One region of the Rahnella sp. RFA10(1/100) genome, then DNA from elsewhere that is predicted to be linked to it. Evidence: predicted binding sites of a transcription regulator. Region 1 holds the regulator's gene; the other holds the start of a gene.
The links. The regulator PurR, encoded in region 1, represses purine synthesis genes. The targets are predictions, from matches to a motif close to CANGCAAACGTTTGCNTG.

Region 1 (4,031 bases):
TCACAGAACAAAAAACTCAGGATAATAATTCGAAGAAGAAAGTGAAAAGCACCGAACTGGTTAAACGAAAGACCACGACGGAGAGAAGCGCCAAAACGCGGGCCGAAAGTAAAAAAGAAAAGACACTCAAGACCACGCGGGCCGAGAGCAAAACAGAGAGACATAGCAAAACCCGTACCCTCGCGAAAAACAGCACGGAAAAGGCCGGTAAAAAAGAAGCCTATGGCCGGCACCGTAAAGGTAAGAAATTCGAAGAAGACAGCAAACCGATTACGCTAAGTGCAACACATAAAAAACGCTATCAGCATGCTCAGCAAACGGCCATGACCAAACTGATGCACCAGGTAGGAAAACCGTATCGCTGGGGCGGAACCTCGCCGAATACCGGTTTTGATTGCAGCGGCTTAGTTTATTATGCTTACAAAGATTTGATCCGTATAAAAATGCCACGTACAGCGAATGAAATGTATCACCTGCGCGATGCCGCTCCGGTCAAACGCGGCGAACTTGAAAGCGGTGATCTGGTGTTCTTCAGAATCAATAACCGCGGCGCGGCAGACCATGTTGGGGTTTACGTTGGCAACGGCAAGTTTATTCAGTCTCCAAGAACGGGCGAAGACATTAAGATTACTTCTCTTGGCGATGATTACTGGCAAGACCACTATGTAGGCGCACGTCGGGTAATGACCCCTAAAACGATCCGATAATAAACAATTCGTTAAGTCTGAAGGTTCGCTAATCAGCCATTGAATAGCATTTAACGAAGCGTTTCTGCAGGGAAGAACATCGGCGGTAACGGTCACTGCGTAACATTGAAAAGGGCGACGCCTGTGACAGGCGTCGCCCTTTTTTATGGCGGATCACTTATTGAATCAGTTCATTATTGCAGTGAAGCTGAAAGCGATAATCATAAGCAAAGCGCATACCGTGGTGATCAACGATAATTTCAGGTTGCTGTCCATCAAACCCCCTTTCGGATCAAATTGTGGCATTTCTTAATACCACACTCATTGTGTGCCAACGCATTTTCTCATAATTAACCTTTAAAATCTTGTGTTGAATGACAATGCGTTCCTGAGAATTTTGCTTCCACTTTCCTGCATTATAAGAGAAAATTGTCGGTTAACACGTCTGTGTGCCGGTCGATTTCACCCGAGAGCATTTCGCGCCTCATTCTGAAGAATCCACCCAATGATTTCACTGCCCTTTGAGAAGCCAGCAGTTAAATCCTCGCAGGCAAACGATTAACATAATGCTAACGTGCTGAAGCACGTGAGTTCAGGAGTCATTGTTTACATGGCAACGATTAAAGATGTCGCAAAGCGCGCTGGCGTTTCCACTACAACCGTGTCGCACGTCATCAATAAAACACGTTTCGTCGCCGAAGAAACCAAAGAAGCGGTTCTCCTTGCAATCAAAGAGTTACATTACTCTCCGAGTGCTGTAGCCCGCAGTCTGAAGGTCAATAACACTAAAACCATCGGCCTGCTGGCCACCTCAAGCGAAGCGCCCTATTTTGCCGAAGTGATTGAAGCCGTGGAAAACAGCTGCTTCTCCAAAGGCTATACGCTGATTTTGTGTAACTCGCATAATAACCTGGAGAAACAACAGGCCTACCTGCAAATGCTGGCGCAAAAACGCGTCGACGGCTTGCTGGTGATGTGCGCGGAATACCCTGATGAATTGCTCAATATGCTCGAAGAGTACCGCTCGATTCCCATGGTGGTCATGGACTGGGGTGAAGCACGCAAGAACTTTACCGACAGCATTATCGATAACGCTTTCGAAGGTGGTTACATGGCCGGTCGTTATCTGATTGAACGCGGTCATCGTGATATTGGCGTGATCCCCGGGCAACTGGCGCGTAATACCGGCGGCGGCCGCTTCCAGGGTTTTGTGAAAGCACTGACTGAAGCCAATATTCCTCTTCGTGACGAATGGGTAGTTCAGGGTGATTTCGAACCAGAGTCTGGCTACCAGGCAATGCATAAGATTCTGATGCAGAAGCATCGTCCGACTGCCGTGTTTTGCGGCGGCGATGTGATGGCAATGGGTGCAATTTGTGCCGCAGACGAACTCGGCCTTCGCGTTCCTCAGGATATTTCCGTGATCGGGTACGACAATGTGCGTAACGCCCGTTACTTCTCCCCGGCGCTGACAACCGTGCATCAGCCGAAAGAACGTCTGGGTGAAATGGCCTTTACGATGTTACTGGACAGAATTGTCAGTAAGCGTGAAGAGTCCCAGACCATCGAAGTGCATCCGAAACTGGTCGAGCGCCGTTCAGTCGCCGACGGCCCGTACCGTGATTACCGTCGTTAACAAATCACAAACGCCTGCCTGTGCAGGCGTTTTTTCTAATCGCGCAGCCATTCCTGATTCATGGTGTCTGTATCGCCCATGTATTCCAACAGCCAGCTCAGTGAAGGTGAAGGATTGCTTTGATCCCACGTCAGGCAGCACGGGCTGTCAGGGAATATATTCTCCAGTGCCAGCACCTGTAATTTTCCCTGTTCAATCCACGGCATGACCCGGTGAACCGGCATCATACCCACGCACAATCCTTCAGTCAGGCATTCCAGCGCACAGGTCCAGTCCGGCACGACCAGACGCCGCTGGTTATCGAGCGTCCAGGTATCACGCTTCGGCAATGTCCGGGAAGTATCTTCCAGGCACAATGCCGGATAAGGTCGCAGTTGATCATCGTTCAGCGCACCGGATAGCTGCGCCAGCGGATGTTGCGGGCTGACGACACAATGCCAGTCCATAAATCCCATATCACGAAAACTGAAGCGCCCGCCAACCGGTATCGCGCGCGTAGCGCCGATCGCCACGTCTGCACGCCCGTCGACCAACGCATCCCAGACACCGTTAAACACTTCCGAGTGAATAATGAGTTCGGTATCTGCAAAATGGCGATAAAAATCGAGCACCAGACGCCGTGTCCGTGCGGGTTTGACAATCCGGTCGACCGCCACACGTAATTCGCCGCGCCAGCCGTTCGCCACCTGCTGACACTGCCGGCGGGTGGCTATCATTTTTTTTGTCATAACCCGTGCTTCATCGACAAAAACCTTTCCCGCTGGCGTCAGCACTACATCACGATGTCGACGTTCAAACAACGGCACGGCCAGCCATTGTTCAAGCTGGCGGACGGTGTAACTGATGGCAGAAGGCACACGGTGTAAGTCCTGCGCAGCTGCACTAAAACTGCCGGTTCTTGCGACAGCATCAACCACTTCGAGAGCGTATTCTGACCACATAATCCAGCCTTCAATTTTTTTGATAGCAGAGTGCAAATATTAACGTTTCACAAGCCTGTTATCAAAGCGTTAAACTCCGCCCCCGGTATGAAATCTGCGTCACATCATCTGCAATAAATAAATTAACGAGACAATAATGAAACCCTCCTTTGGATTTATGCTCTATCTTGCGGGTCTGAGCATGCTGGGCTTTTTAGCCACCGATATGTATCTGCCTGCGTTCAGTGCCATGCAAACCAGTCTGATGACCAGCCCCGGGATGATCAGCGCAAGTCTGAGCATTTTTCTCGGTGGATTTGCTGTTGGTCAGTTGCTGTGGGGGCCACTGTCGGACAGAATCGCCCGTAAACCGGTATTGCTTCTTGGTCTGATACTTTTTGCGTTCGGCTGTCTGGGTGTTATCTGGGTTGAGAATGTACGCGCTCTTCTGGCTCTGCGTTTCTTACAGGCCATAGGCGTGTGTGCTGCCGCAGTCACCTGGCAGGCTATCGTTGTTGACCGTTTTTCTGCCGATGTGGCAAAAAAAACTTTTGCCAGCATTATGCCGTTAGTGGCGCTTTCTCCGGCTCTTGCACCGTTGCTGGGTGCCTGGGTGCTCAATCATTTTGACTGGGAAGCTATTTTTGCCCTGCTGACCGTCGTTGCCATCGCTTTAGTGCTGACGACGCTGACTCTGCATGAAAACAAACCGGCAAAAGACGCAAAGGCAGATAAAACCGGCTTTACGACTTTATTGAAATCGCCTGTTTACAGCGGGAATGTCATGAT
Region 2 (4,031 bases), on a different contig from region 1:
ACCACCAAGAACGATCAGTTTCGCGCCAACGGTGATTTCACCTTTTTGTACGTGATCAGCACGGATGTTACCGATACCGCCCGCCAGCATGATCGGTTTATGATAACCGCGCAGCTCCGGGCCGTTGTGGCTGTTGACGTTTTCTTCATAAGTACGGAAGTAGCCCAGTAATGCCGGACGACCAAATTCGTTGTTAAATGCGGCCCCGCCCAGCGGACCGTCGGTCATAATATCCAGCGCGGTAACGATACGATCCGGCTTACCAAAGTCTTCTTCCCATGGTTGTTCAAAACCCGGAATACGCAGGTTGGAAACGGAGAAACCGACCAGACCGGCTTTAGGTTTCGCACCACGGCCGGTTGCGCCTTCATCACGGATTTCGCCGCCGGAACCGGTGGCCGCACCCGGCCACGGAGAGATCGCCGTCGGGTGGTTATGGGTTTCGACCTTCATCAGGATATGCGCCTGTTCCTGATGAAAATCGTACAGACCGTCTTTTGCATCAGCGTAGAAACGGCCGACCTGTGAACCTTCCATCACGGCGGCGTTATCTTTATACGCGGACAGCACGTGATCAGGGGTGTGTTCGAAGGTGTTCTTAATCATCTTAAACAGGGATTTCGGCTGCGTTTTACCGTCGATAATCCAGTCTGCGTTGAAGATTTTGTGACGACAGTGTTCTGAGTTTGCCTGTGCGAACATATAAAGTTCGATATCCGTCGGGTTGCGCCCCAACGACGTAAAGGCAGCCATCAGATAATCAATTTCGTCCTGCGCCAGCGCCAGACCTAATTTGGTATTGGCGGCTTCCAGTGCGCCACGGCCCTCACCGAGGATATCCACATGTTGCACAGGGGCAGGCTGATGCTGTGCAAACAGCGCGCTGGCGTCTTCCAGCTGGCCAAAGACGGTTTCCATCATGCGGTCATGCAGCAAGGCACCCAGTTCGCTCCACTGAGCTTCGGTCAGTTGCGGTGCCTGAACATAAAATGCCAGACCGCGCTCCAGACGCAGAACCTGTGACAGGCCGCAATTGTGTGCGATATCGGTAGCTTTGGAAGACCACGGAGAAATGGTGCCGGGGCGCGGGGTCACTAACAGTAAACGACCAGAAGGAGCATGTTCAGCGAGAGAAGGACCGTATTTCAGAAGGCGTTGTAACTTGGTTTGTTCGTCCGAATTCAGCGGCGCGCTGACATCGGCAAAGTGTACATATTCGGCGTAAATATCGCTGACCGGAAGGCGGACTTCCTGACAACGGGACAACAATTTATTAATGCGAAAAGCCGACAAAGCGGGCGAACCACGCAGTATTTCCATAATGACAGATCTCTCGTCTTCGAAGACACTGACCACAGTGCTTCATTGGGCGCAACAGGGGGAAAACGCGGGCTATTATAAAGAAAGCTGGCGTCCGACGAAACCGTTTGCGCAGGGAAACTTGATATTCATTTATAGGCCCACATATCTTGCGGGTATCATGAATAAAGTTGCAGACTGCCGTTTTGTTGAGCAAAATGCGTCAGCACTGGGGATATAACCATACTAACTGCACAGCATAGCGTAAAAAAACAAGAGCGCCGCAGCGAGATAACTATTTGACGCGACTAAAAATTAATTATGTCCTGATGGGGATCGCCGCCCTGTTACTGGCGCTGGCTTTATGGCCCGCAGTCCCGTGGCACAGAGGTGAAGGCGACCAGCTGGATCACATAAAATCCCGTGGAGAATTGCGCGTAAGCACGCTCAATTCTCCACTGACTTTTATGGAATCTCCGGAAGGTAATCTCGGCTTCGATTACGAACTGGCTAAACGCTTTGCAGATTATCTGGGCGTGCGGCTGGTCGTGACACAGCACACCACCATCGAGAGCATGTTTGACGATCTGGACCATGATCATACTGACCTGCTGGCTTCCGGGCTGGTATATAACAATGCGCGGCTGAAAAACTACCGCGCCGGTCCGGAGTACTATTCCGTTTCCCAGCAGCTGGTTTACCGGCAGGGTGCCGTGCGTCCGAAAAGCTTTGCGGACATCAAAGGCTCGCTGGTGGTGTCTGCCGGCAGCGCACATATCGCCACACTCGAAGACGCCAGTAAAAAGTATCCCGACCTCACGTGGACCACGACCGATAAGATGTCGCCACGCGATTTGTTGCAGCAAGTCGAGAACGGCAAACTCGATTATACGCTGGGCGATTCGGTGACTATCGCGCTGATGCAGCGCGTCTATCCGCGTCTGGCGGTGGCTTTTGATGCCACTGATGACGAACCCGTGACCTGGTACTACCGCAAGCAACCTGATGACGACAGCCTCTCGGCCGCCATGCTGGACTTTTTCAGCCAGATTTCTGAAGACGGTACACTGGAAAAGCTGGAGGAGAAATATCTCGGGCATGTGGGCGATTTTGATTACGTCGATACCCGGACTTTCCTTAACGCCATCGACAGTACGCTGCCGGATTTACAGCCGCTGTTTGAAAAATATGCCGGGAATATTGACTGGCGTTTACTGGCTGCCATCGCCTATCAGGAGTCACATTGGGATCCGCAGGCGAAATCCCCGACCGGCGTACGGGGTGTGATGATGCTGACCCGTGCAACCGCGGGCGGGCTGAATGTCGACGACCGTACTGACGCCGAACAGAGCATTCGCGGCGGTGCCCAGTATCTGTCGCATCTGATGGATAAAATGCCGGAATCAATTCCGCAGGATGAACGGATCTGGTTTGCCCTTGCCGCTTATAACATGGGTTATGGTCATATGCTGGATGCCCGTAAGCTGACGGCGCAGCAAAAAGGCAATCCTGACAGCTGGGCTGATGTGAAGCAACGCTTGCCGATGCTGAATCAGAAACGCTTCTTCAGCCGGACGACTTACGGATATGCGCGTGGTACGCAGGCGTATAACTATGTGGAGAATATCCGTCGTTATCAGCTGAGTCTGGTGGGATACCTGATGGAAAAGGAAAAACAGCAGGCACAGAAAGCCGCCTTACAGGCTCAGTTAGGTCAGGGGTATCCGGTGGTCAATGCGCAGGAAGCCCTGGCACCGTAAGGCTGGCAGGCCTGTTTATCAGGCCTGTTCATCCGACGCATTACCCGCCTGAGCAGCACGCTCTGCCAGTCGCAGCGCTTTTTTCTGACTGCGGCGAAAACGGAAAAAACGACTCAGTTGTTCCGAACAGGCTTCTGCCAGTACACCCGCAGTAATGTCTATCTGATGATTCATGCCCGGATGGCGCAGTATATCGAGCAACGATCCCGCAGCACCGGTTTTGGCGTCAGCGGCACCATACACCACGCGGCGGATCCGGCTGTGGATCATCGCCCCGGCGCACATAACACAAGGTTCCAGCGTGACGTAAAGTGTGGCGTCAAGCAGGCGATAATTGCGTATGGTGTCACCGCCCTGACGTAATGCCATGATTTCCGCATGCGCTGTCGGATCATGATGACCGATAGACCGGTTCCAGCCTTCGCCAATCACCTGATTGTCTAAAATCAGCACTGCCCCCACCGGCACTTCGCCTTCGTCCTGCGCTTTCAGCGCCAGCGTCATGGCATACCGCATCCAGTGTTCATCATCATTTATTACTGCCAATTCTGCGTCTGCCACTTCAACCTCAATTATTTTTTACCGGCAGACATTTTAGCTGAATTTTGTGCTGGCCGTTATTCGAGTTGCTGTAACTCACCCTGTTTACTGACGCGAAAACGGTGTTCACAAAAGAACAATAACGGGTTGTCCTGCTTACTGTCGCTGTATCCGCTGTAAAGTTTAAGCGGAGAACCAATGCGGCTTTCGAGCTGCACCACTTTCTCCTCACCCAGACAACGCAAGGGTAACACCCAACCGCCTTTACCCCGGGCGATCCGGCTGCCGACCAGACGGACCTGTGGCAAAAACAGGGACGTATTATAGACCTGCTTTACCAGATTCTCCGGTGATCCGGTGATCAACCAGACTTCAGTATCATCGCTGTCGAGATATTCACGCAGCCTGCGCTGCACCACCGGAAACTCCACC

Region 2: a site for PurR is predicted at 1,417-1,434, ahead of purL (phosphoribosylformylglycinamidine synthase). Genes of this name have one in related genera too.

Annotation. Positions count from the first base shown of each region.
Region 1 covers NZ_SEWR01000001.1:973,743-977,773, forward strand. Annotated here, with positions in the region: gene ETV65_RS04290 (C40 family peptidase) at 1-707, shown strand, start outside; gene purR (HTH-type transcriptional repressor PurR) at 1,297-2,322, shown strand; gene punR (DNA-binding transcriptional activator PunR) at 2,358-3,263, opposite strand; gene punC (purine nucleoside transporter PunC) at 3,400-4,031, shown strand, end outside.
Region 2 covers NZ_SEWR01000003.1:127,308-131,338, forward strand. Annotated here, with positions in the region: gene purL (phosphoribosylformylglycinamidine synthase) at 1-1,320, opposite strand, end outside; gene mltF (membrane-bound lytic murein transglycosylase MltF) at 1,599-3,059, shown strand; gene tadA (tRNA adenosine(34) deaminase TadA) at 3,078-3,605, opposite strand; gene yfhb (phosphatidylglycerophosphatase C) at 3,677-4,031, opposite strand, start outside.